DNA from 3 places in the Frateuria sp. GZRR33 genome. Region 1 is predicted to be linked to each of the others. Evidence: predicted binding sites of a transcription regulator. Region 1 holds the regulator's gene; each other region holds the start of a gene.
The links. The regulator FliA, encoded in region 1, starts transcription of late flagellar genes. The targets are predictions, from matches to a motif close to TAAAGTTTNNCNNNCNNNGGCCGATAA.
Positions count from the first base shown of each region.

Region 2: the regulator FliA is predicted to act here: its motif matches at 7,944-7,970, upstream of motA (flagellar motor stator protein MotA).
Region 3: the regulator FliA is predicted to act here: its motif matches at 2,341-2,367, upstream of ACFWZU_RS11450 (HDOD domain-containing protein).

Region 1 covers NZ_JBHZGK010000002.1:374,120-384,120, forward strand. Annotated here, with positions in the region: gene flhB (flagellar biosynthesis protein FlhB) at 1-430, shown strand, start outside; gene flhA (flagellar biosynthesis protein FlhA) at 443-2,536, shown strand; gene flhF (flagellar biosynthesis protein FlhF) at 2,657-4,093, shown strand; gene ACFWZU_RS04120 (MinD/ParA family protein) at 4,090-5,034, shown strand; gene ACFWZU_RS04125 (RNA polymerase sigma factor FliA) at 5,036-5,839, shown strand; gene ACFWZU_RS04130 (chemotaxis response regulator CheY) at 5,887-6,294, shown strand; gene ACFWZU_RS04135 (protein phosphatase CheZ) at 6,291-6,932, shown strand; gene ACFWZU_RS04140 (chemotaxis protein CheA) at 6,935-8,893, shown strand; gene ACFWZU_RS04145 (flagellar motor protein) at 8,895-9,635, shown strand; gene motD (flagellar motor protein MotD) at 9,763-10,001, shown strand, end outside.
Region 2 covers NZ_JBHZGK010000014.1:29,512-39,512, reverse strand. Annotated here, with positions in the region: gene ACFWZU_RS14880 (acetyl/propionyl/methylcrotonyl-CoA carboxylase subunit alpha) at 1-1,727, opposite strand, end outside; gene queA (tRNA preQ1(34) S-adenosylmethionine ribosyltransferase-isomerase QueA) at 1,937-2,965, shown strand; gene tgt (tRNA guanosine(34) transglycosylase Tgt) at 3,122-4,246, shown strand; gene yajC (preprotein translocase subunit YajC) at 4,545-4,877, shown strand; gene secD (protein translocase subunit SecD) at 4,957-6,837, shown strand; gene secF (protein translocase subunit SecF) at 6,851-7,825, shown strand; gene motA (flagellar motor stator protein MotA) at 8,011-8,880, shown strand; gene motB (flagellar motor protein MotB) at 8,877-9,950, shown strand.
Region 3 covers NZ_JBHZGK010000008.1:1,656-11,656, forward strand. Annotated here, with positions in the region: gene ACFWZU_RS11430 (di-trans,poly-cis-decaprenylcistransferase) at 1-304, shown strand, start outside; gene ACFWZU_RS11435 (hypothetical protein) at 379-714, shown strand; gene ACFWZU_RS11440 (hypothetical protein) at 760-1,152, shown strand; gene ACFWZU_RS11445 (LLM class flavin-dependent oxidoreductase) at 1,192-2,184, opposite strand; gene ACFWZU_RS11450 (HDOD domain-containing protein) at 2,472-3,428, shown strand; gene ACFWZU_RS11455 (hypothetical protein) at 3,436-3,954, opposite strand; gene ACFWZU_RS11460 (FAD-dependent oxidoreductase) at 4,155-5,282, opposite strand; gene ACFWZU_RS11465 (oxidoreductase-like domain-containing protein) at 5,331-5,513, opposite strand; gene ACFWZU_RS11470 (hypothetical protein) at 5,640-6,137, shown strand; gene ACFWZU_RS11475 (CBS domain-containing protein) at 6,285-6,704, shown strand; gene ACFWZU_RS11480 (hypothetical protein) at 6,727-7,008, shown strand; gene ACFWZU_RS11485 (class I SAM-dependent methyltransferase) at 7,216-7,992, shown strand; gene ACFWZU_RS11490 (DUF72 domain-containing protein) at 8,132-8,848, shown strand; gene ACFWZU_RS11495 (DNA-formamidopyrimidine glycosylase family protein) at 9,026-9,763, shown strand; gene ACFWZU_RS11500 (cation diffusion facilitator family transporter) at 9,766-10,001, shown strand, end outside.

The sequences.
Region 1 (10,001 bases):
CAACCCGGAACTGAAGGGCCGCATCCGCCAGGTGCAGTTCGAGATGTCGCGCCGCCGGATGATGCAGGAGCTGCCCAAGGCCGACGTGATCGTCACCAACCCGACCCACTTCGCCATCGCGCTCAAGTACGACGAAAACGGCACTGGCGCGCCGCGCGTGATCGCCAAGGGCGTGGATGTGCTCGCCCAGCAGATCCGCCTGGTGGCCAGCGGCCACCGCATCCCGATGGTCGAGGCGCCGCCGCTGGCACGCGCCTTGTATGCCACCACCTCGCTGGGCCGGGAAATCCCGGTCTCGCTGTACGTGGCGGTGGCGCAGGTGCTGGCCTACGTCTACCAGTTGAAGCAGGCGACGGCACGCGGCGACGAGCCGCCGCCGGCGCCCAGGCCCGAGGTCGATCCTGACCTGATGGGCCCTTACAAGATCTAAGGGGAACGACGCATGGCCGCCGCTGGCGCAATGGAATCTCTCAAGCAGCTCGGACGCCGCGGCGTCGGCGCGCCGGTGGTCATGCTGGCGATGCTGGCGATGGTCATGCTGCCGATGCCGCCGTTCCTGCTGGACATGCTGTTCAGCTTCAACATCGCGCTGTCGCTCGTCATTTTGTTGGCGGTGATCTACGTGATGCGGCCGCTGGAATTCGCCGCTTTTCCGACGGTCGTGCTGATGGCGACTCTTTTACGTCTCGCCCTGAACATCGCCTCGACCCGCGTGGTGCTGCTGCATGGCCACGACGGTCCGGGGGCGGCCGGCAAGGTGATCGAGGCGTTCGGCGAGTTCGTGATCGGCGGCAACTTCGCCGTCGGCCTGGTGGTGTTCGCGATCCTCACCATCATCAACTTCGTGGTGGTCACCAAGGGCGCCACCCGCGTGTCGGAAGTGACCGCCCGCTTCACCCTGGACGCGATGCCCGGCAAGCAGATGGCGATCGACGCCGATCTCAACGCGGGCCTCTTGACCCAGGAGCAGGCGCGCGAGCGCCGCCAGGAAGTGCGCGAGGAAGCGGACTTCTACGGCTCGATGGACGGTGCCTCGAAGTTCGTCCGCGGCGACGCCACGGCCGGCATCCTGATCCTGTTCATCAACATCATTGGCGGCTTCTTCGTCGGCATGTTCCAGCACGGCCTGGGCGCCGGCGAATCGGCCAAGACCTACACCCTGCTCACCATCGGCGACGGCCTGGTCGCGCAGGTGCCCGCGCTGATGCTCTCGATCGCCACGGCGGTGATCGTCACCCGCGTGTCCAAGTCGCAGGACATGGGCAAGCAGGTGATCGGCCAGGTGTTCGGCCAGCCGCGCGCGCTGGCGGTGGCCGGCGCGGTGCTGGGCGTGATGGGCCTGATCCCGGGCATGCCGAACCTCGCCTTCCTGCTGCTCGGCGGCTGCTGCGGCGGCGCGGCGTACCTGATGATCAAGCGTGAGCGCGAGACGAAGGAGAAGCTCGCCGAGGCGGTCGCCGAGCCGGCCGCGACGCCCGCCGTCCCGGCCGAGCGCATGGAACTCAACTGGGACGACGTGGCCAGCGTCGATCCGCTGGGGCTGGAGGTCGGCTACCGGCTGATCCCGCTGGTGGACACGCACCAGGGCGGCGAGCTGATGGGCCGGATCAAGTCCGTCCGACGCAAGCTGTCGCAGGAATTCGGCTTCCTCGTCCCGGCAGTGCACATCCGCGACAACCTGGACCTGGGACCCAATACCTACCGCGTCACCCTGATGGGCGTGCCGATGGGCGAGGCCGAGGTGCACAACGAGCGGCTGCTGGCGATCAATCCCGGTCGCGTGCACGGGCCGCTGCAGGGCATCCAGACCAAGGACCCGGCGTTTGGCCTGGAAGCCGTATGGATAGAGCAGGGCCAGCGCGAGATGGCGCAGAGCCTGGGCTACACCGTGGTCGATCCGGCCACCGTGGTGGCCACGCACCTGTCGCACATCCTGCAAACCCACGCGCACGAACTGATCAGCCACCAGGACGTGCAGCAACTGCTCGACCGCCTGGCGCAGACCGCGCCCAAGCTGGTCGAGGACCTGGTGCCCAAGCGCATGGCGCTGGGCGTGGTGGTCAAGGTGCTGCAGAACCTGCTGGCCGAGCGCGTGCCGATTCGCAACATGCGCACGATCGTCGAAACCTTGGCGGAGCACGCGGGCCAGAGTCAGGATCCCGGCATGCTCACCGCCGCCGTGCGCGTCGCGCTGGGCCGCCAGATCGTGCAGGAGATCACCGGCCTGGGTACCGAGGTGCCGGTCATCACGCTGGCGCCGGAACTCGAGCAGATCCTCATGAATTCGCTCTCCGGCGGCGGCGTGGCCGGCGCGGCGGTGGAACCGGGCCTGGCCGACCGCCTGCAGCAGAGCGTCGCCGACGCCGCGCGGCGCCAGGAAATGAGCGGCGAAGCGGCCGTGCTGCTGGTCGCGCCGCAGCTTCGTCCGTGGCTCGCCCGCTTCACCCGCCACGTGGCACAGAACCTGCACGTACTGGCTTACAACGAGGTGCCGGACAACCGCAGGGTGCGGCTGGTCCAGGCGCTGGGACGTTGAGGAGCCGGGAATCGTGAATAGCAAATCGGGAATCGCAAAAGCGCGCACGCCATGGGTTGGCGCGAACCGCTTCAACCATTCCCCATTGACCATTCCCCATTCCCGCTTGCGGAGCAAGCAATGAAGATCAAACGTTTCGTAGCGCCGGACATGCGCCAGGCGATGCGCGAAGTGCGCGAGGAGCAGGGCCCGGATGCGGTGATCCTGTCCACGCGCAGGATTGACGAGGGCATCGAGATCATTGCCGCCGTCGATTACGACGAGGCGCTGGTGCGCGAGGCCGCGCGCCATGGCGCGGCGCCTGCGCCGGCCGTGGAGCCGCCGGCGTTGCCGCCGCGTGCCGCCGCGGCGAATCCGCCGCCGCCCCCGCCCCCGGTGGGCGAGGCCCGCGTCGAAACGCTGGCGCCCGCCACTCGTCCGTCGCCCGCCGAGGCTGCCCCGCGGCCCGCGCAGGCGGTCGCGTCCGGGGAAGCACACAAGACGGCACGGCCCGAACCTCGCGCGCCGCGCGCCGCGACCGGCGCCCAGGCCGAGGGCCTGGTCCAGGCCAGGGCGCAGGCGCCGCAGCCGCAGCAAGCACCGGAGATCCCGGCCGAGCCGGTCGTCCACCCGCTTATCGAGCGCGCCGCGCAGGACACCGTGCGCATGCGCGCCGAGCTGTCCAGCCTGCGCGAGATGCTCGAGATGCAGCTCTCCAGCCTGGCCTGGAACGACATGGAACGCCGCCAGCCGATGCACACCCGCGTGCTGCGCGAGCTGACCCGGCTCGGCATCGACGCCGACGTCGCCCGCGCGCTGGCCGACGAGCTGCCGCCGCAGATGACGCCCGAACAGGCGCGCTACCTGCCGCTGGGCATGTTGAGCCGTGGCATCGCCGTCAGCGGCCGCGGCCGCTCGGATGAGGCCGGCGTTACCGCGCTGGTCGGCCCGACCGGCGTGGGCAAGACCACCACGCTGGCGAAGCTGGCCGCCCGCGCGGTGGTGCGCCATGGCGCCTCGCAGGTCGCGCTGGTCAGTACCGACCATTACCGCATCGGCGCCGCCGCGCAGCTGGAGCACTACGGTCGCCTGCTCGGCGTGCGGGTGTATCCGGCCTACGACGCGCAGAGCCTGCGCCAGGTGCTGGAACTGCTGAAGGGCTGCCACACCGTGCTGGTCGACACCGCCGGCCTGGCCGGCAACGACCCGCGGCTGGCCGAACAACTCGACGCGCTGCGCGAGGCCGGCGAGCTGCGCGCCTGCCTGGTGCTGGCCGCCAACGCGCAGGCGCAGTCGCTGGACGACGCCGTGCGTGCGTACCTGCCGGTCAAGCCGCACGCGGCGATCCTGACCAAACTCGACGAGGCGCCCAGCCTCGGCGGCGCACTGTCGGTGCTGATCCGCCACCGGCTGGCGCTGGACTACACCACCGACGGCCAGCGCGTGCCCGAGGACATCGCCGCCGCCGACGCACGCCTGCTGGTATGCCGCGCCGCGCAGGCGCTCAAGGGCAACACGCCGGCCGCCGACGAGGCGGTGCTGGCCGAGCGCTTCGGGACGATGGTGGCCCAGGCATGAGCGGAATCCTTGCAATGAACCAGGCGTGGGGCTTGAAAGACATGTTCAACGCGATCACGGGCGAGCGCGACAGCGCGCCGCCCGCACCGCACCGGCCGCACCAGGCGGCCAACGCCGGCGCACCGCGCCGCCGCTGCCGCGCGATCGCGGTGGCCGGCGGCAAGGGTGGCGTCGGCAAGACCACCGTGGCGGTCAACCTCGGCATGAGCCTGGCGATGGCCGGCCGTGACGTGATGTTGCTCGACGCCGACATGGGCCTGGCCAACGTCGACGTGCTGCTCGGCCTGGCGCCCTCGCGCCACCTGGGCCACCTGCTCGACGGTACCGCCACGCTCGAGGAGCTGGTGCTGGAGGGGCCGCACGGGCTGAAGGTCATTCCCGGCGGATCCGGCGCGCGGCGCCTGGCGCAACTGGGCAACGGCGAGCATGCCGCGGTGATCCGCGCGTTCGACGAGCTGCCCAGGCCGCCGGACTACCTGCTGGTCGACACCGCCGCGGGCCTGTCCGACAACGTGGCGATGTTCGCCGCCGCGACCGACGACGTGGTGCTGGTGGTCTGCGACGAACCGGCTTCGCTCACCGACGCCTACGCGCTGATCAAGGTGCTTTCGCGCGACTTCGGGGTGCGTCGCTTCCGCTTCGTCGCCAACCTGGTGCGCAACCTGGGCGAGGCCCGGGCGCTGCACCAGAAGCTGGCCAAGGTCAGCGACCGCTTCCTGGACGTGGTGCTGGATTTCTTCGGCTTCGTGCCGCAGGACGAGCGGCTCAAGCAGGCCATCCGCCGGCAGAGCGCGGTGGTGGACCTGTGGCCGGCGGCGCGTTCGTCGCAGGCATTCAAGCAATTGGCGGGTGCGGTCGATAACTGGGAGGAACCCGCGCGCGCGGGCCTGGACCGCATCGCGTTTTTCGGTGGCCAGGCCGTGACGGCGTCGGGGTGGTGACATGAGCGTGGCATCGGAATATCTCCAGCTGCAAAAACAGAGTGCAGACGAGTTGGTGCGCCAGCACGCGCCACTGGTGCGGCGTATTGCCTATCACCTGATGGGCCGCCTGCCGCCGAGCGTGGACGTGGGCGACCTGATCCAGTCGGGCATGATCGGCCTGCTCGAGGCCGCGCGGCACTACGCGACCGATCGCTCGGCGAGCTTCGAGACCTACGCCGGCATCCGCATCCGCGGCGCCATGCTGGACGAGCTGCGCAAGACCGACTGGACCCCGCGCTCGGTGCATCGCAAGGTGCGCGAAGTGGCCGAGGTGGTGCGCCAGATCGAGATCGAGACCGGCGCCGACGCCGAGGACGCCGAGGTGATCAAGCGGCTGGGCGTGAGCGCGGAGGAGTACCACCAGATCCTCGCCGATGCCGCCAGCGCGCGCCTGCTCAGCCTGACCGCGCCCGACGACGGCGACGGTGCGCCGGCCTTCGACGTGGTCGACCAGGGCAACCTGGGTCCGGCCGAGAGCATCGAACAGGAAGGCCTGCGCCAGGCGCTGATCGACGGCATCTCCGGCCTGCCCGAGCGCGAGCAACTGGTCATGTCGCTGTACTACGAGCAGGAATTGAACCTGAAGGAAATCGGCGCCGTGCTGGGCGTGACCGAGTCGCGCGTGTGCCAGATCCATGGCCAGGCGATCGTGCGGTTGCGCGCGCGCCTGGGCGATTGGCGGGATGGGAATGGGGAATCGGAAATGGGCAATCGCAAAGGCAAAAGCCGCCGTGCCCAACCCGATCGCTCCTCGCCCCGCTGACGATTGACCATTAACGATTCCCCATTCCCCTTTTTCCAGAGGAAAAAATGGACAAGAACATGAAAATCCTCGTGGTGGACGACTTCTCCACCATGCGGCGCATCGTCAGGAACCTGCTGGTGGAGCTGGGCTTCACCAACACGCTGATCCAGGAAGCCGACGACGGCAACAATGCGATGACCATGCTGAAAAGCCAGCCGTTCGACATGGTCGTGACCGACTGGAACATGCCCAACATGACCGGCATCGACCTGCTGCGCGCGATCCGCGCCGAGCCCTCGCTCAAGGGCCTGCCGGTGCTGATGGTCACCGCGGAGAACAACCGCGACCAGATCATCGCCGCCGCCCAGGCGGGCGTGAACGGCTACATCGTCAAGCCGTTCAACGCGGTCACGCTCAAGGAGAAGCTCACCAAGATCTTCGAGCGCCTCGCCGCCGCGGGGGCCAGCGCATGAGCGCCGTCCTCTCCACCTTCGACGAGAGCGCGCTGCCGGTCGAGCTGCAGGACCTGCTCAACAGCCAGGACGGCGCCGCCTTCGAGCAGGCGCTCGACGCGCTGGTGCGCCAGCGCGAGCAGCACCTGTTCCGTGCGCTGGGCCTGCTCGCGCGCGACCTGCATGGCGCGGTCAGCCGGCTCGGCAACGACCTGGCGCAGGAAGGCGTGCCGGGCAAGGTCGCCGACGTGCGCAAGCACCTGAACGACGTGCTGGAGATGAGCGCGCAGGCGGCCCATCGCAGCATCGACTTCGCCGAGCGCATGAGCCCCGAAGCGGACGCGCTGGCGCAGAGCGCCGAACAGGTGCTCGCTTCGGCCGCGCCGTGCGACCCGGTCGCCGACCTGGCCCGCCAGGCCAACGCGTTCGCCGGCAACTGCCGCGACGGCCTCAACGACATGGTCATGGCGCAGTCCTGGCAGGACCTGTCCGGCCAGCGCATCAAGAAGGTGGTCAACTTCATCGAGTCGGTCGAGGCGTCGCTGCTGGAACTGGTTCGCCTGACCGGCGCGCTCTCCGGTCGCGAACCGCCGCCGGTGGTGGAGAAGATCTCCGGACAGGACGAGGCGGACCGCCTGCTCAGCGAATTCGGGTTCTGAGCATGGACCCCTCGCTCGACGCCGAACTGCGCGACGATTTCCTGGTCGAGGCCGGGGAGCTGGTCGAGCGCCTGTCGGAAGAACTGGTCGAGCTGGAGGCCAACCCCCGCGACGCCGAGTTGCTCAACGCGGTGTTCCGCGCGTTCCACACGGTCAAGGGTGGCGCGGGCTTCCTCGCCATCGATCCGATGGTGCAGCTGTGCCACCACGCCGAGGACCTGCTCAACGTCGCCCGCAACGGCGCGCTGGTGCTGGACTCGGCGCGGATGGATGCGCTGCTCGAAGCACTCGACCTGCTCAACGCGATGATGGATGCGTTGCGCAGCGGCGCCTCCATGGCGATGCCGCCGCCGGCGCTGCTCAAGCGGTTGATGCCCGGCGCCGCGGTGCCCGCACCGGCTCCGCCGCCGGTGGCCGCGCCGGTCGCCGCGCCGCCGGCCGACGGCAGCATCGACGACAGCGAATTCGAAGCCCTGCTCGACAGCCTGTATGGCACCGCCGCGCCAGGCACCGTGCCGCCGGCCGCGCCTGCGCCCGCGACCATCAATGATGACGAGTTCGAAGCGCTGCTGGACAACCTGCACGGCACTGCCGCGCCGGGTGCCAGCGCCGCGCCGACGCCCGGCACCAGCATCGCCGACGACGAATTCGAGGCCTTGCTCGACAACCTGCACGGCAAGGGCGGTGCGCCTGGCGCCGTGCCGGCGCCGGTGCCTGCTGCCCCTGCGCCTGCGCCTGCGCCTGCGCCGGCCCCGGCCCCGGCCCCGGCCCGCGCCGCCGCGGCGGCCGAAACCAGCGTTCGCGTGGACACCGGCCGGCTCGACGCGCTGGTCAACCGCGCGGGCGAACTGGTGCTGGTGCGCAACCGCCTGCAGAGCCTGGCCCAGAAAAGCGGCGACGAAACGCTGGCGCAGGCCGCGGCCGAGCTCGATCGTGTCGCCGACGAGATGCAGGGCGCCGTGCTGGCGATGCGCATGCAGCCGGTCGGCCGCCTGTTCCAGCGCTTCCCGCGCATCGTGCGCGACCTCGCCCGCCAGCTGGGCAAGGAAGTGGACCTCGTCACCGAAGGCGAAGGCACGGACCTGGACCGCAGCCTGGTCGAGGCGCTCGCCGATCCGCTGATCCACCTGCTGCGCAACGCGCTCGACCACGGCCTGGAAATGCCCGAGGAGCGGACCAGGGTGGGCAAGTCCCGCCGCGGCATCGTGCGGCTGTCCGCCAGCCAGCGCGGCGAGCGCATCGTCATCGCGGTGAGCGACGACGGCCGCGGCATGAATCCCGAGGTGCTCAAGCGCAAGGCGGTCGAGAAGGGCGTCATCGACGAGGCCCAGGCCGCGCGCCTGACCGAGAACGAGTGCTACGAGCTGATCTTCCGCCCCGGCTTTTCCACCGCCGCGCAGATCTCCGACATCTCCGGCCGCGGCGTGGGCATGGATGTGGTCAAGACCCGCGTGGCGGAGCTGGGCGGCACGCTGCAGGTGCGCTCTAAGCTGGGCCACGGCAGCGAACTGGAACTGACCGTGCCGCTGACGCTCGCGATCCTGCGCGTGCTGATGGTGCGCGTGGGCCCGCGCCTGTTCGCGCTGCCGCTCTCCAACGTGGAGGAAGTGTTCGAGCTGACCGCCGGTCAGGACCGCATGCTCGACGGCCGCCTGGTCGCCAACCACCGCGGCCGCGCACTGCCGCTGGGCGACCTGGCCGGCTGGGCCGGCGTACTGGGTGCCGCGCCGCGCCACGTCGTGGTGCTGCACATCGGCCACCAGCGCATGGGCTGCCTGGTGCACGAAGTGCTCGGCCGCGAGGACGTCATGGCCAAGCCGCTCGGGCCGCTGTTCGAAGGCGTGCCCGGCATCGCCGGCGCGACCGTCACCGGCGATGGGCGGCTGGCGCTGGTGCTCGACCTGGCCGGCCTGGCCGACGACGGCGGGCAACTGCTGCCGTCACTGAGGGCGGCGGGCTGACATGGACCTGGTGAGCCTCGTCGGCACGATCCTGGCCTTCCTGGTCATCATCGTGGGCACCATTCTGAAGGGCTCGACAGTCGGCGCCCTGGTGAACCCGGCAGCGTTCGTGATCGTCTTCGCCGGCACCATCGCCGCACTGATGGTGCAGACGCCGGGCAGCGTGCTGCGCCGTGCGCTGGGCATGCTGCCGATGGTCTACCGGCCGCCGGTATTCCAGCCGTCCGACCTCATCACGCGGATCATCGGCTGGAGCGAGATTTCACGCCGCCAGGGCCTGCTCGGCCTGGAACCGCAGATCGAGGAGGAGCACGACGGCTTCGTCCGCAAGGGCCTGCAGATGCTGGTCGACGGCGGCGAGCCTGACGCGATCCGCGGCGTGCTCGAGGTCGAGATGGAGGCGCGCGAACACAACGAACTGGTCGCCGCCAAGGTGTTCGAGAACGCCGGCATCTACTCGCCCACCATGGGCATCATCGGTGCCGTCATGGGCCTGATGGCGGTGATGCAGAACCTTGCCGACCCCAGCAAGCTCGGCCACGGCATCGCCGCCGCGTTTGTCGCCACGATCTACGGCGTGGCGCTGGCCAACCTGCTGATGCTGCCGATGTCCTCACGGCTCAAGGGCCTGGTGCGCAAGCAGACGCAGATGCGCGAGATCCTGGTCGAGGGGCTGGTGTCGATCGCCGAGGGGGACAACCCGCGGCAGATCGAGGCCAAGCTGCAGGGGTATCTGTCGTGAGCCGGGCGCCGCGCCGCCTTGTCTCCCTCCCCTGCGTGCAGGGGAGGGTTGGGGAAGGGTGCTCTTCGGCCCGTGCCACCTACCCCCTCCCAACCTTCCCCTGCCAGCAGGGGGAGGAGTTGTGGCCATGAAACGCAAGCACCACGAAGACCACGTCAACCACGAGGCATGGGCGATCCCGTATGCCGACCTGATGACGCTGCTGCTCGCCTTCTTCGTGGTGATGTACGCCGTCTCGGTCGTCAACGAGGGCAAGTACCGCGTGATGTCCGAGTCGATCATCGAGGCGTTCAACGGCTCCAGCCATGTGATCGCGCCGATGCCGCCGCAGAGCGCCAAGCCGCACAACGTCGACCCGGCCATCGC
Region 2 (10,001 bases), on a different contig from region 1:
AAGCGGTAACGGCGGCCGTCGGCGTCGTGCAAAAGGACGCGGGTTTCGTCCACCAGCGCGCCCAGGCGCTGGGCCTCGCCGTCGAAGCGGGCGCTCAGCGCGTCGGGTTCCAGGCGCGCACCGTGGACCTCGCAGGCCGCCTCGCCCTGCTCCAGTCGATAGTCGCCCCCATGCCCGTGGGCCGCGACCTCGTAGCGCTGCTCGTGCAGTGACAGCGCCACCACGCGCTTGCCGGCGTGACCGATGCGCCAGGCATCGGCGCTGGCCCAGGGCGAGTGCGGGTCGGCGGCGCTGGCGGATACGCTGCGCTCTTCCTGCAGCAGCGCCGCGGTGGCGGCGGCGAACAGCACGCGGTCGGCCGGCCCCGCGCCGCCTTCGAGGAACTCGTCCAGGTGCCGGTCCAGGTAACCGGTATCGATGGTTCCCTCGACCACGGAGGGATGGCGCGCCAACCGCTCGAGAAAGGCGATATTGGACTTCGGTCCGACGATCTCGCACTGGGCCAGCGCCTCGCGCAGCCGCTCCAGCGCCTTGGGCCGTTCAGTGTCCCAGACGATCAGCTTGGCGATCATCGGATCGTAGAAGATGGTGACGGTGTCGCCTTCGACCACGCCGCCGTCAATGCGTACGTGCTTCGACGGTGAAGGCAGGCGCAAGCGCACCAGCTTGCCGGAGCCGGGCAGGAAGTTCTGCTCGGGGTCTTCGGCGTACAGGCGCACTTCGATGGCGTGGCCGTGCGCCTGGATCTGTTCCTGCTCGAGCGGCAGCGGCTGGCCGGCGGCCACGCGCAGCTGCCATTCGACCAGGTCCAGGCCCAGCGTTTCCTCGGTGACCGGGTGTTCGACCTGCAGGCGCGTGTTCATCTCCATGAAGAAGAACTCGCCATCGGCGCCGACGATGAATTCCACCGTGCCCGCGCCGACGTAGTCGACCGCCCTCGCCGAAGCCACCGCCGCTTCACCCATGGCGCGACGGCGCTCCGGGGTCAGGAAGGGCGAGGGCGTCTCTTCCAGCACCTTCTGGTAGCGCCGCTGCGAAGAGCACTCGCGCTCGTTCAGGTGAATCACGTTGCCCAGCGTGTCGCCGAACACCTGGAACTCGATGTGACGCGGATGTTCGACGTAGCGTTCCAGGATCACCCGCGTGTCGCCGAAGGCGTTGGCCGCCTCGCGCTGGGCCGAGGCCAGCGCGTCAGCGAACTCGCCTTCGCCGCGGACGATGCGCATGCCCTTGCCGCCACCGCCGGCCGCCGCCTTGATCATCAGCGGGAAGCCGGTCTTGCGCGCCTGCTCGGCCAGATGGGCGGGCTCCTGGTTCTCGCCGTGGTAGCCCGGCACCAGCGGCACGTCGTGCTTTTCCATCAGCGCCTTGGCGGCCGCCTTGGAACCCATCGCATCGATGCTCTCGGGCTTGGGGCCGATGAACACGATGCCGGCCTCGACACAGGCGCGGGCGAAGCCGGTGTTCTCGGACAGGAAACCGTAGCCGGGATGGATCGCCTGGGCGCCGGTCTTTTTCGCCACCTCCAGGATGGTGTCGCCGCGCAGGTAGGAGTCGGCCGGGCGCGGGCCGCCGATCGGCCAGGCCTCGTCGGCCAGCCGCACATGCCGGGCGTCCTTGTCGGCCTCCGAATACACCGCGATGGTGTGGATACCGAGGCGACGGCAGGTGCGGATCACGCGGCAGGCGATCTCGCCGCGGTTGGCAATCAGTACGCGCTCGAACATGCAGGGTTGTCCCCAAGTCGATGCAAAGCCCGCGAAATTAACAGATATGCCGTGTGTAGCCGATGCGCAGCGCAGCACAGGCTCGGCCGGGGAGGGCTATCATTGCCGGTCGCCGTCCGACTACCTGCAGGAGCGCACCCTGTGCGCGAACGGGAGCACGGCGGTCGCGCACTGGGTGCGCTCCTACAAGAAGCCCTGCGAGGCATGCCTTGAAGAAGTCCGATTTCGATTTCGACCTCCCCCCCGAGCTGATCGCCCAGGCACCGTTGCCGGAGCGTTCGGCCAGCCGCCTGCTGTGGATGGACCCGGTGGCCCGCGCGCTGGAAGACCGCCAGTTCCGCGACCTGCCGTCCTTCCTGCGCCCCGGCGACATGCTGGTGTTCAACGACACCCGCGTGCTGCCGGCGCGGCTGTACGGGCGCAAGGAATCCGGCGGCGCGGTGGAGATCCTGATCGAGCGCGTCACCGGCGCGCACGAGGCGACCGTGCAACTGGGCGTGAGCAAGAAGCCGAAGGAGGGCGGCCGCATCGAGCTGGGGGACGGCAGCCATGCCACGGTGCTGGGCCGTGACGGGGCGTTCTTCAAGCTGCGTTTCGAGTCGCCCGAGCCGCTGGAAAAGCTGCTTGCGAGGCTGGGCGAGATGCCGCTGCCGCCCTACATCGAGCGCCACGCCGATGCCTCGGACCTGGAACGCTACCAGACCGTCTACGCCCGTGAACCGGGGGCGGTCGCCGCGCCTACCGCCGGCCTGCATTTCGACGAGGTGCTGCTCGAGCGCCTGCGGGGGCAAGGCGTGGACACCGGCTACGTAACGCTGCACGTAGGCGCAGGCACCTTCCAGCCGGTGCGCGTGGATGACATCCACCAGCACACCATGCATCGCGAGTGGCTCAACGTGGGGGCCGCATTGGTGGAGAAGATGCGCCGCACGCGCGCGGCCGGCGGCCGGGTGATCGCGGTGGGCACGACCGTGGTGCGGGCGCTGGAGAGCGCCACGATCGACGGGCAGGTGCATCCCTTTGCCGGGGAAACGCAGATCTTCATCTTTCCCGGCTATCGCATCACCAGCATCGATGGCCTGATCACCAACTTCCATTTGCCGCAGTCGACCTTGCTGATGCTGGTGTCGGCGCTCGCCGGGCGGGAGTTCGTGCTGGAGGCGTACCGGCATGCGGTGAAGGAGCGGTACCGGTTCTTCTCCTATGGGGACGCGATGCTGATCCTGCCGCGCGCTTAGTTCCCTCTCCCCTCCGGGGAGAGGGTTAGGGTGAGGGGTCGGGGCTCGCCTTGTGGCGCCTCAGGGCCACGCTTCGAACCACCTCACCCGCAAGACCCGCCCCTTACCCCAGCCCTCTCCCGGAGGGGAGCGGGGGAAAAACGCGATAATCCCTCGATGACCTCCATGAAATTCGAACTGCTCGCCCGCGACGGCGCGGCCCGCCGCGGCCGCCTGGCCTTCCCCCGCGGCACCATCGAAACCCCCGCCTTCATGCCCGTGGGCACCTACGGCTCGGTGAAGGCGATGACCCCGCGCGACCTCAAGGAACTGGGCGCCGAGATCATCCTGGGCAACACCTTCCACCTGTACCTGCGGCCCGGCCTTCAGATCGTGGAGAAGTTCGGTGGCCTGCACCGCTTCATCGGCTGGGACAAGCCGATCCTCACCGACTCGGGCGGGTTCCAGGTGTTCTCGCTGGCGCACAAGCGCAAGCTGGCCGAGGAGGGCGTGACCTTCGCCTCGCCGGTGGACGGCTCCAAGGTGTTCCTGTCGCCCGAAGTGTCGATGAAGATCCAGACGGTACTGGACTCGGACATTGCCATGATCTTCGACGAGTGCACGCCCTATCCGGCGACCGAGAAGCAGGCGGCCGATTCGATGGAAATGTCGCTGCGCTGGGCCGAACGCTCGCGCCGCGCCTTCGACGAGCTGGACAACCCCAATGCGCTGTTCGGCATCCTGCAGGGCGGCGTGTACGAGCCGCTGCGCCGCCGCTCGGCCGAGGGCCTGGTCGGCATCGGCTTCGACGGCTATGCGGTAGGTGGCCTGGCGGTAGGCGAGCCGGAGGCCGAGCGCAATCACACGCTGGACTTCACCGTGGGCCTGCTGCCGCAGGACAAGCCGCGCTACCTGATGGGCGTTGGTCGGCCGGAGGACATCGTCGAGGCCGTGCGGCGCGGCATCGACATGTTCGACTGCGTGATGCCGACCCGCAATGCGCGCAACGGCTTTTTGTTCGTGCCCGAGGGCACCCTGCGCATCCGCAACGCCAGGTATGCCGACGACACCCGGGTGATCGAAGAAGGCTGCGACTGCTACGCCTGCGCGAACGGCTTCTCGCGCGCCTACCTGCGTCACCTGGACCGGTGCAACGAGATGCTTGCCAGCACGCTTGCCACGCACCATAACCTGCGCCACTACCAGCGGCTGATGGCCGGGTTGCGCGAAGCGATCGCCGTCGGGGCGCTGGAAAGCTTCGTTGCCGCGTTCTACGCCCGCCGCCAGCGGGGCGCGGCATAGGATCTCTTGTAGGAGCGCCCTTGGGCGCGACCGCCATGTCGGCCGAGCCTACAACCCCAGCGATGGCTGGATTGCGGTCGCGCCCAAGGGCGCTCCTACAAGGTCGATGCGGGGAGGCCGGGAACTTCCCTCTAGGCCTGCTTACCAAGGCGCGGCGCTTGCAAACGCCGCGCTGCGCCGCCATGCAGGGACGCGTGAAGCCGCCGTGCATGCCCTTGGGGTGCATGGCATAATCCAAGACCTTTTTCTGGCGTGGAACGGAAATTCCTGTCCGCGCCGCTACTTGCAGGATGAAACGATGAGCTTCCCGATGTCCCTGGTGATCGCCCAGGCCGCCCCCGCCGCCGCGCCGGGCAACCCGCTTTTCAGCTTCCTGCCCCTGATCGCGCTGTTCGTCATCTTCTACTTCCTGATGATCCGGCCGCAGATGAAGCGCCAGAAGGAACACCGCACCATGGTCTCGGCGCTGGCCAAGGGCGACGAAGTGGTCAGCAACGGCGGCATCGCCGGGCGCGTGGACGAGGTGGGCGAGAGCTTCCTGACGGTCGAGATCGCGCCGAACGTCAAGATCAAGCTGCAGAAGGGCGCCATCTCCCAGGTGCTGCCCAAGGGCACGCTGAAGTCGTCCTGACATCCGGGCCAGCCAAGGCCATCCGCCGCGGCTTCAGGGGCCGCGGCCTTCGAAGTAACGAGAAACGGGCTTCCCAGGCATGAGTGACTTTCCACGCTGGAAATACGCGCTGGTCGCGTTGGTATTGCTGTTCGGCATCATCTACGCGCTGCCCAACGCCTTCCCGCCGGTACCGTCGGTGCAGGTGCTCGCCACCCACGGCGCGCCGCTCGACGCCTCGGTCAAGCAGAAGGTCGCCGGCGCGCTGACGGCGCAGAAGGTGGCCTACAGCGGGCTGGCGATCGAGGGCGACCACCTGGTGGCCGACTTCCCCAACGCCGATGTGCAGGCCAAGGCGGCCGACGTCATCAAGGGTGCGCTGGGTGACAACTACACCGTCGCGCTCAACCTGGCCTCGACCGTGCCGGGCTGGCTGCGTGCCATCCACGCCAATTCCATGCCGCTGGGCCTGGACCTGCAGGGCGGCGTGCACTTCCTGATGGAGGTGGACCAGAACGCGGTAGTCGACAAGCAGGAGGAGCGCTACGCCGACGACATCCGCAGCCTGCTGCGGGAGAAGAACATCCGTTACGAGTCGGTGAGCCGCAACGCCCAGCGCGGGCAGGGCATCAGCGTGGTCTTGCGCTCGGCCGCCGACCGCAGCGCCGCCGCCGATGCGATCGCCACCGAATATCCCGACCTGGTGGTACAGGACGGCGCCAGCACCGGCGACCGGTTCCTGCTAACCGCCACGGTCAAGCCCGAGAAGCTGCGCGAGCTCGCGCTGGCCACCATCCGCCAGAACACCGCGACGCTGCGCAACCGCATCAACGCGCTGGGCGTGTCCGAGCCGCTGATCCAGCAGCAGGGCGAAGACCAGATCGTGGTGGAACTGGCCGGCGTGCAGAACCCCGCCGAGGCCAAGAAGGTGATCGGCGCCATTGCCACGCTGGAATACCGCGCGGGCATCGGCTATCCGGGCGATCCGCGTGCCGTAGAGGCCGCGCGCACCGGCAACGTGCCGCCGGACGCCAACCTCTACTACGAGCGGGGCACCAACCGGCCGGTGCTGGTCTCCAAGCGCATCATCGCTACCGGCGACGAACTGGTGGATGCCGCCTCCGGCGTGGACCAGCAGAGCGGCACGCCCAAGGTGGACGTGACGCTGAGCGCCTCGGGTGCCAAGAAGATGCTCGACTTCACCAGCGCCAACGTCGGCAAGCCGATGGCGGTGGTGTACGTGGAAACCGTCTACGACACCAAGATCGTCGACGGCAAGGAAGTGCACATTCCGCACACCACCCAGGAGGTCATCAGCGACGCGACCATCCAGGGCGTGTTCGGCAAGCAGTTCCAGACCACCGGCCTGAACAGCCCCAAGGAAGCCTCCGAGCTTGCGCTGCTGCTCAAGGGCGGCTCGCTGGCCGCGCCGATGAACATCGCCTCGCAGTCGGTGATCGGCCCGAGCATGGGCCAGGACAACATCGAGAAGGGCCTGCGCGCGGTGCTGCTGGGGCTGGGGCTTGTGCTGCTGGCCGCGGCGATCTACTACCACCTGTTCGGCCTGGTGGCGGACATCGCCCTGTTCTTCAACCTGGTGATCCTGGTCGCGGTGATGTCAATGATCGGCGTGACCCTGACCATGCCGGGCATTGCCGGCATCGTGTTGACGCTGGGCATGGCGATCGACGCCAACGTGCTGATCTGCGAACGCGTGCGCGAGGAGCTGCGCAATGGCTCCAGCCCGCACGCGGCCATCCGCGCCGGCTACGACAAGGCCTGGTCGACCATCCTGGACGCCAACGTCACCCACCTGATCGCGGCGCTGGCGCTCACCACGATGGGCTCGGGCCCGATCAAGGGCTTCGGCGTGACGCTGCTGATCGGCATCCTGACCTCAATGTTCACCTCGGTCACCGTGACCCACGCGATCACCGCGCTGATCCACGGCAACCGCAAGCTCAAGACCCTTTCGGTGTAAGGGCGGGACGGCAATGGAAATCTTCAACCACAACAGCAACGTTCCCTTCCTGCACTGGCGCAAGATCAGCATCGTCATCGCGGCGCTGCTGATGATCGCCTCGGTGGGCCTGCTGCTCACCCGCGGCCTCAACTACGGCCTGGATTTCACCGGCGGTATCTCGGTCGAGGTCAAGTACGACCGCACGATCGACATCGGTGACGTGCGCCAGGCGCTCGATGAGGCCGGCATCGAGAACCCGGTGGTGCAGAGCCTGGGCGGTTCGCGCCAGGTGCTGATCCGCCTGCAGCCGAAGGCCGACGGCAAGGGTGGCGCGGCCGCGCCGGGCGAAGGTGCCTCGGCGCGCGCCGACAAGGTCGCCGCCGCCGTCATGGCCGCGCTCAAGAAGCGGCGCCCGGACGCGGTGGAGAGCAGCCACAGCTTCGTCAGTCCGCAGGTCGGCGACGAGCTCAAGAGCGACGGCTCGATCGCCGCGATCTTCGTGATCATCGGCATCGGCGTGTATCTGTGGATCCGCTTCGAGCGCCGGTTCGCCATCGCGGCGTTGCTCACCGAGGTGCACGACACGCTGGTCACCCTGGGCGTGATCTCGCTGGTGCAGCGCGAGTTCGACCTGACCGTGCTGGCGTCCGTGCTGGCGGTCATCGGCTATTCGATCAACGACAAGGTGGTGGTGTTCGACCGTATCCGCGAGCTGTTCCGCCTGGCCCGAAAGGCCGATCCGGAGGAGATCCTCAACCGGTCGATCAATACCACGCTGTCGCGAACCATCATCACTTCGCTGTTCACCGGCATCACCATGGCGGCGCTGTACTTCTTCGGCGGCCCGCAGGTGCACGGTTTTGCGATCACCATGCTGATCGGCATCGTGGTGGGCACGCTGTCCTCGATCTTCGTGGCCAGCCCGATCCTGCTGTGGCTGGGGGTGTCCAAGAAGGACCTGATGCCGCAGACCAGGGACAACCCGGAGCTTGCGCGGCGGCCCTGAGGTGCCTGTGTCTTTCGGAAAAAGCCCGGCCCCGTGCCGGGCTTTTTCGTTGGCCGTCGCGGGATCGGAGGGTTCCGGGGCAAGCCGCGACCCTGATTCCGTCCGCACCTTCGAGCGTTCAATTTTTCCGCCGGCCGACCGATAACCCGGGGTGATCGCAAGGCGTCGCGCGCCCGGAGTGGGAAATGCTGGTTCTGGTAGGAACGTTGGTCGTCATCGGCTGCGTGCTCGGCGGCTATGTGATGTCGCATGGACAGCTGATGGCGCTGTGGCAGCCCTATGAGCTGCTGATCATCTTCGGGGGCGCGATCGGCGCCTTTCTCACGGCCAATTCCAGCAAGGTGGTCAAGGCGGCGCTGAGCGAGACGGCGGCGCTGGTGAAGGGCCCGACCTACAAGAAGCAGGACTACGTGGACCTGCTGGCGCTGCTGTACGACATCTTCGGCGTCATGCGAAAGGAAGGCGTGCTGGGGATGGAATCGCACATCGAGGATCCGCAATCGAGCGCGGTGTTCTCGGCCTATCCGCGGCTGCTGCGCGAGCACCACCTGGTCGAGTTCATCACCGACTGCCTGCGCCTGATCGTGGGCGGCAGCATGGAGCCGCACGAGCTGGAGGCACTGCTGGACGCCGAGGTCGAGAACCACCACCACGAGGCCGAAGCGCCGGCGCAGGCGGTGGCCAAGATGGCCGACGCGTTGCCCGGCTTCGGCATCGTCGCGGCGGTGCTCGGCATCGTCACGACCATGTCCAACCTGGGCGGCGACACCTCGCGCATCGGCGAGCACATTGCCGGCGCGCTGGTGGGCACTTTCCTGGGCATTCTCCTGTGCTATGGCTTCATCGGACCGGTTGCGGCCGCCATGGAAAGCCGCGTGCGCGAGGACGGCAAGGCGTTCGAGTGCGTCAAGGTGGCGTTGCTGGCCAACCTGCGCGGCTACAACCCGAAAGTCTCGGTGGAGTTCGCGCGCAAGGCGCTCTCGGCGCATGCGCGGCCGAATTTCCAGGATCTCGAGGATCACCTCAAGGGCGCTCGCGCCGGGGCCGGCGCATGAGCGAGGGAGGCGGCCCGCCCATCATCATCAAGCGGGTGAAGAAGCAGGCGCACGGCCACCATGGCGGCGCCTGGAAGGTGGCCTACGCCGACTTCGTCACGGCGATGATGGCGTTCTTCCTGGTGATGTGGATCCTGGGCGCGGGCACGCGCGAGCAGAAGGCGGCGATTTCGGAGTACTTCAGGAACCCCAGCATGACCCCGGGCAACGCGACGATCGCACCGCCGGGCCGCATGGGCCCCGGTGGCGCGAGCGACGCCGCCGTGCAGCTGGGCGGAGCGATGGATCTTTCGCACGGTCCCGGCAAGGACCGGCACAACGGCCCTTCCGCGCCGGTGTCCAAGGAGGCCATCGAAAAGCGCGCGCGTGAACAGGAGAAGGCGCGCCTGCAGGAGTTGATGCAGCAGCTGCATGCCGCGATCCAGAACAGCCAGGCACTGGCGCCGTTCAAGGACCAGCTGCTGCTGGACATCACCTCCGAAGGGCTGCGCATCCAGATCGTCGACAAGCTCAACCGCCCGATGTTCGACCTGGGCAGCGCGCAGTTGAAGGACTACACCCGTGCCATCCTGGGCGAGCTGGGCACCTTCATCAACCGCGTGCCGAACCGGATCAGCATCACCGGGCACACCGACGACGCGCCCTACGCCAACGAGCGCGACTACAGCAACTGGGAACTCTCCACCGACCGCGCCAATGCGGCGCGGCGCGCCTTGCTGACCGGTGGCATGCAGAAGGGCAAGACCGCCCGCGTGGTCGGGCTGGCCGCCTCGGTGCCGCTGGACAAGATGCACCCGGACAATCCGATCAACCGTCGCATCAGCATCATCGTGATGACCAGGGAGGCCGAGGCCGCGGCCTTGTCGCAGGACGTGGTCGACAGCCGGCCCTCCCAGGACAAGGAACAGCCCACGGCTTCGGTGCTGGCACCGACTACGCCGGCGGCGCATGCAGTTCCGGCTTCCGTGGCGCCGGCGGAAACCATGCCCGCGGGCGAGGCCATGCCGGCCGCGCCGATGGCCGCCACGGCGCTACCGGTGCCGCCGACGTTGCGACCGGCGGGTCGCTAGACGCCCGGCGGCCGGCATAGTCGCCATTTCTCGGCGCCGGTTGCCGGTTGC
Region 3 (10,001 bases), on a different contig from region 1:
GCACCAGGGCGCGGTACCCAGCCGCGAGGCGTTCCGCACGCTTCTGGCCCATGCACAGCACGGCGATCCCGGCACGCCCGACGTGGACCTGCTGGTACGTACCGGGCGCGAGCAGCGGCTCAGCGATTTCCTGCTGTGGGAATGCGCCTATGCGGAGCTTCTTTTCTCCAGCGTGCTGTGGCCGGACTTCACGGGCGAGGACCTGGGCGCGGCCGTGGAGGCGTTCCACCGGCGCAACCGCCGGTTCGGCAGCGTGCCCGAAGCCTGCGCAGCCGGGCCGGAACGGGAGACGGCGGCTCGCTGAGCACACACATCAACGGGCGGCATCGCCCGGCCTTTCAACCCAAGCGTGAGGCTGCATCCATGGATCATCAGGACATGCGCACTTTCATCGGCGACGCCATCGGTTACTGGGAGCGCCACCGCATCATCTACAACCTCGTGTTGCTGGTGGTGGTCACGGCCATCTTCGCCGCGAATGCGGCTGCGTTCGGCCGCATCGTTTCGCTCGACCTGTTCCTGCAGCTGTTCCTGCTTGCGGTGCTGGCGAACGTGGCCTACTGCGCCGCCTACCCGGTCGACCTTACCGTGCAATGGTCCACGCTGCGCGCGTCCTGGTTGAGGCTGCGGTGGGTCCTCTTCCTGATCGGCCTGGGGTTTGCCGGCACGCTGGCGCAGTTCATCGCGCGCGGACTGCTGAGCGAGCACGCCTGATCCGGTGCAGCAAAACCAGCGGATGTTTTCAGCGGAGGCCAAGCCATGCGCAATCCTGTTCACCGCAACACTTACCTGTCCGCCGCCTGCGTGGCGCTGGTGGCGACGATCCTGCTGGTGTGGCTCAGCCTGGGGGTGGGCATCATCGGCGCCGATGGCGATCCGGCCAACCGGATGTACTTCGGCGTAGTGGCGATTGGCGGCATCGGCGCGGCGATCGCGCGCCTGCATCCGGTCGGCATGGCGCGGGCACTGGCGGCGATGGCCTTCGCGCAGGCGCTGATCGGCGCGTTTGCGCTGATCGAGGGCCTGGGGCTTCCCTGGAGCGGGCCGGTGGAGATCGTGCTGTTGAACGGCTTCTTCGTCGCGTTGTTCGCTGGCTCCGCCTGGCTGTTCGCGCAGGCGGCGCGGGGCAAGCCGGAGCGGGGTCGGGTCTGAGTGGCCGGCAGTGGCGATCGCACGGGTGCGCAGCGCGCGTCAGCCCGGTAGCCGCTCGCGCGCCTGCATCGCCAGTTCGAACGAGCGTCGTCGCAGGGTGTGGTCGAAGATGTTTGCGGTGAGCATCAGCTCGTCCGGACGATGGCGCGCGATGAAATCGGCCAGGCCCTGCTGCACGGTGGCCGGGCTACCGACCACGGCACAGGCGAGCGCCCGTTCGACGCCGAGCTTTTCGGTGGGCGTCCAGAACACATCGATATCGTCGATCGGCGGCGGCACCAGCCCGGGCTGGCCACGGCGCAGGTTGATGAAGCTCTGCTGCTGCGTGGTGAAGAGGCGACGGGCTTCGGCGTCGGTTTGCGCCGCGACCACGTTGACGCCGAGCATCGCGTAGGGCTGCGCCAGCCGCGGCGAGGGGCGGAACTCGCGCCGGTAGATCGACAGCGCCGCATCCATCGCGTCGGGCGCGAAATGCGACGCGAATGCGAACGGCAGTCCCAGCGCCGCGGCCAGGCGCGCGCTGAACAGACTCGAGCCGAGCAGCCAGACCGGCACGTCCAGGCCCGCGCCGGGAACCGCGCGCACGGCCTGCCCCGGCTTGGCCGGCTCGAAGTAATGCAGCAGCTCGAGCACGTCGTCGGGGAAGGTCTCGGCCCCATCGGCGTAGCGGCGCAACGCGCGCATGGTGGCCTGGTCGGTGCCCGGCGCGCGGCCCAGGCCCAGGTCGATGCGGCCCGGATACAACGCGGCGAGCGTGCCGAACTGCTCGGCCACCTGCAGTGGCGCGTGGTTCGGCAGCATCACGCCGCCCGCGCCGACGCGGATGGTCGAGGTGCCGCCGGCGACGTGGCCGATCAGCACCGCCGTGGCGGCGCTGGCGATGCCGGGCATGTTGTGGTGCTCCGCCAGCCAGTAACGCCGGTAGCCCAGTTGTTCGCCCAGCCGGGCCAGGTCCAGCGTGTTGGCGAAGGCCGCGCTTGCATCGCTGCCTTCGGTGATGGGCGCCAGGTCGAGGATCGAGAAGGGGATCATGTGCCGTTCCTGCCAGAGGATGCCCTCGGATGTGGGGTCGCGGGCGGCCATTGCCAGCGCCGGAGTACGAGACGGAGCTTCGACTGCGCCAGCGCTCGCACGACGACCTTTTTCGGACGGGCCTGTCCGGCGTCCACCCAGGCGCCGGCGAGCTCCTACATTTGTGCGGCCGGCGGCCGATACAGCGCGGAGCACGCCATGGGACCTGAATTCGGATGATCGCCATGTGGCGGCGACTCTTCGCCGCAAGGAAAGCCCCGCTCCGCCCTGCCCCCGCGCCGCCGGTCGTGACGGTCGTGACGGTCGTGGCCGACGTGCCTGCGTGCGAGGCCGGGCCGCCGCTGGCCGAGGTGGAGGATCGCTTCCACCGGTTCGTGCTCGGCCTGCCCGCGGCCGCCAGCGACACGGCCAGCACCGCCGAGCAGGCCACGCTGCGGCGGCTGGAGGCGATCGGCGAACGTTTCGACGTGAGCGGCCTGCCGCGCCTGCCCAGCGTGCTGCCGCAATTGCTGCGCGCGTTGAGGAACGACAACCTGGCCGGCTCGCAACTGGCCGCGATGATCGGCCGCGACCCGGTGCTCGTGGGCGAGGTGATGCGGGTGGCCGGCAGCGCGCATTTCCGCTCGGCCCAGCCGATCCACAGCCTGCAGCATGCGGTGGTGCTGCTCGGCCGCGACGCCCTGCGCAAGGTCGCCACGCTGCACGTGATGAAGCCGATCCTGCAGGCCAGCGCGGGCATGCGCGGCCACATGGCCGGCCCCTGGCTGTGGGAACACGCCGAGCGCTGCGCCCATGCCGCCGCCTTCCTCGGTCGCCACGGCGGTTGCGACCCCTTCGAGGCCTTCCTCGCGGGGATGGTCTGCCATACCGGTACCGGCGCGGTCGTGCGCCTGCTGGACCAGGAGGCGCCGCCGTCGCTGGGTGCGTTCTCGCCGGTGTTCCTGGCCGGCTGCATGCGCATCGGCGCACGGCTGTCGCTGCGCGCGGTGCGCCATTGGGAGATGCCCGCGAACGTGGTCGAAGCGCTGGTCGAGCGCGTCAACGCCCCGCAGGCACCGGCTTCGCCGCTGGGCAAGGTGCTGGCCTGCGCCGACCCGCTGGCGATGGTGCAGTTGCTGGTCGAACGCGGCCTGCTGGATGCGGAGCTGGACTACAGCGGCACCTGGCCGACCTGCTTCCCGGGCCCGGTCATGCGGCGCGGTCAGCTGGACCTGCGCCGACAGTTCATGCCGGCGCAGGACTGAGTGGACGTCAGTGCGGCGTGGCTTCCACGTCCGCGCGCAACTGGCGGGCGATATCGTCCGCGCCCGTGCCCAGCAGCCGGGTCAGTGCCTTGGCGTAGTCGGCGCGGGCCGGCGCCGGCATCGAGGGCGAGACGTGGTAGGTCTTGTCCGAGCCCAGGCCGCGCGCGTGGATGGCGCAGTGCGTGCCCAGTTCGAGCGTGACCGTGGCCGGCGTGGCGTCGGTGTCGACACGCATCTCGGCGAAGACCTGCTCGCACTGGACCACCAGGTCGGTGAAATAGGCTGGTGCGAGCGCCTGGCGCAGGCGCGCCTGCAACACCTCCGACACCGGCGGCGAGGGCTTGAGCGTAAGCGAATCCTCCAGGCCGCGGACTTCGACGTCCTGCTGATCCTGCTCCACCTGCAGCCACGGCGCCGATGCCGGCGTCACCAGGCTGCCCAGCGCCACCGGCACGCGCGTGTCCTGCGAACCGCCACATGCGGCCAGCAGCAGGGTCGCGCCGGCGACCCATGCAAACTTCTTCATAAGAACTCCCCCGAGAACGAATTGCCTGAACGAATCTACAGGTGCGCCGATGCGCGATCAACGCAGGCGGCCGGCAAACGCGAGCCAGTGCACGTTTGGACGTCCGATTGTTGCTTGCCGCCAGCGTGGGCGGGCTTGCGAGCCAGTGCTCCGCCCGCCGGCCAGTCGTGGTGGCGCGGTGGGCTCTTGCCCATTGCGCTTCAGCCGCGCGTGCGGACGGGGTGGTCCAGGCCACCGGCCACGCGCAGGAACTGGCGCCGGGCGGGGCCGAAGTGCATCAGGCGCGGCACCAGCACGTCACGCAATTCGCGCAGCGTGGAAGGGCGTCCGTGCATCAGCCGGGTCAGCGCGCCCACGCGGCGCACCACCTGGCGGTGCACCGGATGGCGCAATTGCGTGTAGCTGGCCAGGCGCGAGAGGCGGCCGTTGAGCGCGTCCGCCGCGCAGTCGGCGAAGACGTAGGCGTCCTCGATGCCCAGGTTCATGCCGCGCGCGCCCAGCGGCGAGTGGATGTGCGCGGCGTCGCCGCCGAGCAGGACGCGGGCCACGCCTGCCCGCTCGGCGACCCGGTGCGCGATGTGGAAATGCGATTGCCAGAGCACGTCGCCGCACACCGTGCCGGCCGGCAATGCGGCCAGCGGTTCGGCGCTGTTGCCGATCAGGCGCCAGATGTCGTCGCGCACGCGCAGCGCGAACAGGAAGCCATCCGGCAGCAGCCACAGGTGCACTCGGTCGGGGTCCAGCGGTGCGGCCAGGTGCAGGTCCCACAGTTGCCAGGGCTCCGGCAGTTCGTCGCCCGGAAAGGCCAGTCCCAGCGCCTGGCGCACCGTGCTGTGCGCGCCATCGGCGCCGTAGAGCAGCGGCGCCTGCGTGCGTTCGACGCTGCCGTCGGCATGCACCAGCTGGACGGTGACGCTTTCGTCGCCCTGCGCCAGCGCGTCGAGCTTCACTCCGCGTTCGACGGTGACGCCCTGAGCCTCCAGCGCCTCGGCCAGCAGGGCTTCGGTACGCGACTGCGGCAGTGCGAGGAGCGAACGGTCGGTATCGAGCAGGGGCGAGATCGGCACGGTGACATCCTCGTGCCCGGGCTGGTGCAGCGACAGCCCGCGCACGATCCAGCCCTCGGCCAGCATGCGCGCGGTCACGCCGGTGTCCTCCAGCAACTCCTGCGTGCGCGGGTTGACGGCGAGCGCCTTGGAGTTGCGGCTCGGAGCGGGCGACTTGTCGACGATGCGCACCGGGATGCCGCGCCGGGCGAGCAGCAGCGCGGCCGCCAGCCCCGTCGGACCGGCGCCGGCGATGATCACGGGCAAGGCGTCCGACGGCATGCCCGAAGACTAGCAGCATCGATGGCGACGGCATGGCGACGCCACGCCTCAGGGACGCGGGGCCTCCGGATGTCGAACGTGCCAGGCCGCGAGCGCGACGCGGTAGCGCTCCAGCGCCTCGTCGTAGCGATCGAGCACGCAGTTCACGCAGCCCTCGCCGCAGCAATCGTCCGGGTCGGGTTCGCGCGGGGGCACGGGCGGCGGGTCGTCGGGCGGGAACGGAAGCTCCATGGCATCGATGGTAAGGCCGCGCTCACGCCATGGACACGCGCACCCCACGCCCCGCCAACCCGCGTTCCACAAGGATGGTGCCGGGCCGTCCCCGCGCCCGCCCATCCCCAACCGCGAGGAACCGCCATGAAGACCCGCCACGTGTTCAGCACCCCCGATGTCGAGTCCGCCAGGACCGTCATGCAGGCCGCACGCGCCGCTGGCGTGCCCGAGGAGGACATTTCACTGATCGCCCGCTCGGACATCGAACTGGAAGCGGTTCCCGAGCAGCACAAGGAAGCCGGCAGCGATTTCTATCCGGCCGCGTTGCGCGGCGTGGTCGGCGGCGGCGCGGTTGGGTTGCTGGCCGGGCTGGTGGCGGTGGCGATCCCGCCCGTGGGCATCACGGTGGCGGGCGTGGCCGGGCTGACCGTCGCCGGCGCGCTGACCGGGGGCTGGACCGGCGCGCTGGTGGGTGCCTCCGTGCCCGATCCGGTGCGGCGCAAGTTCGAGGACGAGATCGAGGCCGGCCGCATCCTTGTGGTGGTGGACGGCGACAAGGATCTGCTGGCGCGCGTCGAGCCGGCGCTGGCACGCGCGGGTGGCAGGCCGCTGCCGTTTGATGAGCCGACGGCGCTGACGTAGGGCTCCGGCACTCCTTTCCCCAGCCATCCCCCTTGGGGAGAAGCGCGTGCATTGCACGCACCTTTCATGATCCGCGCACACCGCATTCAACCGGGCGCGAGGAACATGCCTTCCGCCCCCGCTTCCCGCCGCCGCTCCGGAGTACCCATGGACCTCGACCGCGTGATGACCCGCAACCCGAAGTTCTGCCTCACCACCTCGCCGCTGGACGAAGTCGCCCGCGCGATGCGCGACGAGGACGTGGGCGAGATCCCGGTGGTCGACCTGGATCGCCGCCCGGTGGGCGTCATCACCGATCGCGACATCGTCGTACGCACGCTGGCCGCCGGTCGCAACCCGCTGGACGTACGCGTGCAGGACTGCATGACCGCACCGCCGATCGTGATCAAGGAGGACGCGAGCCTGGAGGACTGCGCCAAGCTGATGGAGCGCCAGCAGATCCGGCGGGTCCCGGTGGTCGACGCCAAGGGCGCGCTGTGCGGCATCGTCTCGCTGGCGGACCTGGAACGCACGGACGCCCGCTCGTTGCAGCAGGAAGTCACCCGCGCCGTCTCCCAGCCGCACTGACCTTTACCAGAGGAGCAATGCCATGAAGATCCGCCTGCTGTGCTGGAGCCTGCTGCTGGCTTCCTCGTTCGCACTGGCCGCCTGCAACCACACCGACGACAACAACGCCGAACCGGGTGCTGCGACCCCGTCGACCGCGCCGGCCACGACGCCGACCACGCCGTCCCAGCCGACCACGCCGATGACGCCGCCGCCTGCGTCCACGGCGATGACCCCGCCGGCCACCATGCCGCCGTCCTCGTCGACCGCCGGTATGCCGGCGCCGACCTCGACCACGCCGAACTCCTCCGGCGGCGCCTACTGAGCGCACGCCGGACGACTGGCAGGGAGGCACGCAGGGCCAGGGATGGCCTGATGCGGGACCGGGGAAGGCACGCGGGCCTGGCGCCAGCCGGGCCCCTCTTCATGCCTGCTTCGGCTGGCTGTGGAGCGCACCATCCCCCCCAGAAGTCACGGCCCCCTGCCGCCGGGCCAGGCGCACAATCGCAGACCCAACCCGAAGGAGCCTGACATGCGCACGCTCGTCCTCGCCGCCGTGATCGCCCTCGCCCTGCCCGCCGCCCATGCGGCACCTTCCCCGCAGGATGCCGCGCAGCACACGCAACCGCCCTATCTCGCCGCGGCGATCAACGACCCGGGCCGACAGGCCGATCGGGCCGACGACGCCCGCCGCAAGATCGCCCAGGTCATGGCCTTCGCCGAGGTCAAGCCGGGCGACAAGGTGCTGGAGCTGATTCCTGGCAGCGGTTACTTCACCCGCGTGTTCAGCGGTGTGGTCGGGGCCAAGGGGCACGTCTATGCGTTGTGGCCGAACGAGTACGCCGCCGAGGCGCAGTCGGACGTGACCCACCTGCGCAAGCTCGCCCAGCAGCCGCACTACGCCAACGTCAGCGTGCTCATGCAGCCGGCGGCGAAGCTCGATGCGCCCGAGTCGGTCGACGTGGTGTTCACCTCGCAGAACTACCACGACTATCCGGACAAGTTCATGGGCAACGTCGACCCGGTCGTGCTCGACAAGCAGGTGTACAAGGTGCTCAAGCCGGGCGGCGTGTTCGTCGTGATCGACCACGTGGCGCCCGCCGGATCGGGCATGCGCGACACCGACACCCTGCATCGCATCGACCCGGCCATCGTCCGCAAGCAGGCCGAATCGGCAGGCTTCGTGTTCGACGGGGAGAGCGACGCACTGCGCAACCCGGCCGATCCGCACGACATCAAGGTGTTCGACAAGTCGATCCGCGGGCATACGGACCAGTTCATGTACCGGTTCCGCAAGCCGAAAGGTTGAGGTCGCCAAATGACCGGTGCGCTCCCCGTAGGAACCCACTTTGTGGGCGATGCTTTGGCGGTTGCGGTCTGCTGGAGAGCATCGCCCGCAAGCGGGCTCCTACAGAGGCAAAAAGCCCGGCCGGGGCGTCGGTGATGGCGTGACCGTCCGCATCGGCTGCGCAGGCTGGTCGATCCCGAAGGCGCACGCCGCTGCCTTCCCGGCCGAAGGCAGCACGCTGGAACGCTACGCGCAGGTCTTCGACTGCGTGGAGATCAACTCCAGCTTCTACCGCCCGCACCGCCCGGCGACCTGGCGCCGCTGGGCCGACAGCGTGCCGGCGGATTTCCGGTTCGCCGCCAAGATGCCCAAGGCGATCAGCCACGCATGCCGCTTGCGCTCGTGCGACGGGCTGGTGTCGGGGTTCCTCGACCAGGTCGGCGAACTGGGCAACAAGCTGGGCTGGCTGCTGCTGCAACTGCCGCCGAGCCTGGTGTTCGACGCCTCGGTCGCCCTGCCCTTCTTCGAGCGCCTGCGGGAAGGCTACGACGGCGCGCTGGCGTGCGAGCCCAGGCATGCCTCGTGGTTCACGGCGGCTGTCGACCAGGCGTTGCGCGGCCTGTCGATCTCGCGCGTCGCGGCCGACCCGGCGCCTGTGCCGCGGGCGGCGTTGCCTGGCGGCGACCGCCTTCGCATCTATCTGCGGCTGCACGGATCGCCGCGCACGTACTACGACGCCTACGCCTCCGAGGCGCTCGAACGCGTGGCGCGACGGTTGCGCCGGGCGCCGCACGCCTGGTGCATCTTCGACAACACGACGCTGGGCCACGCGACGGCCAACGCCCTCGACCTGAAGCGCATGCTCGACTCCCTGTAGGAGCGCACCTGTGCGCGACCGCGATGCCCGGTCGTTCACCGCGGTCGCGCACAGGTGCGCTCCTACAATGGGAACGCCGAGCGGCCGCGCACAAGTGCGCTCCTGCAACGCGGCGTTCACTCCGACGTGCCCCCGGGCCGCCCAGAATCAGCCCAAGGCAGCCGCGACAGGTGATTCGTGCCCGAAGGCCCTTCGATCGTCATCCTGCGGGAAGAGGTGGCGCCCTTCACCGGGCGCACGATCCGGCGTGCCGAAGGCAACGCCAAGATCGACATGGCGCGGCTGGTCGGCCAGCCGGTCGTCGCCTTCCGCAGCTTCGGCAAACAGACGCTGATCGAGCTGCCGGACGTGACCATCCGGATCCACCTGCTGATGTTCGGCAGCTACCGCATCGACGAGCGCAAGGAAGCCGCGCCGCGACTGAGCCTGCAGTTCGACGAGGGCGAACTGAACTTCTACAGCTGCTCGGTACGGCTGCTGGAGGGCGACCTTGACGAGCTCTACGACTGGCGCACCGACGTGATGTCCGACGCCTGGGACCCGGCGCTCGCACGCAAGCGCCTGCGTGCCATGCCCGACACCCTCGCCTGCGACGCCCTGCTGGACCAGGACGTCTTCGCCGGCGTGGGCAACATCATCAAGAACGAGGTGCTGTTCCGCATCCGTACGCATCCGCTCTCGACCGTCGGCGCGCTGCCGGCGCGCAAGCTGCGAGAGCTCGTCGAGCAGGCGCGCCAGTACAGCTTCGAGTTCCTGGAGTGGAAGCGGGCCTTCGTACTGCGCAAGCACTGGCTGGCGCACAACAAGAGCATCTGCCCGCGCGACCACGTGAAGTTCCACCGCGCCTATCTGGGCAGAACCAACCGCCGCAGTTTCTTCTGCGAACTGTGCCAGCGGCGCTACGTGGAGAGCTGAGGATGTCCTCGTCATCGTCCAACTCGCGGCTGGTCGTCTACGCCGCCCTCGCCGGCAACCTGGCCATCGCCATCGCCAAGTTCGTGGCGGCTGCGCTGTCGGGCAGTTCGGCGATGCTCAGCGAAGGCGTGCATTCGCTGGTCGATACCTCCAACGAGCTGCTGCTGCTCTACGGCATGCGCCAGGCCGCTCGACCGCCCGACGCCGTCCATCCGTTCGGCCACGGCCGGGAGCTGTA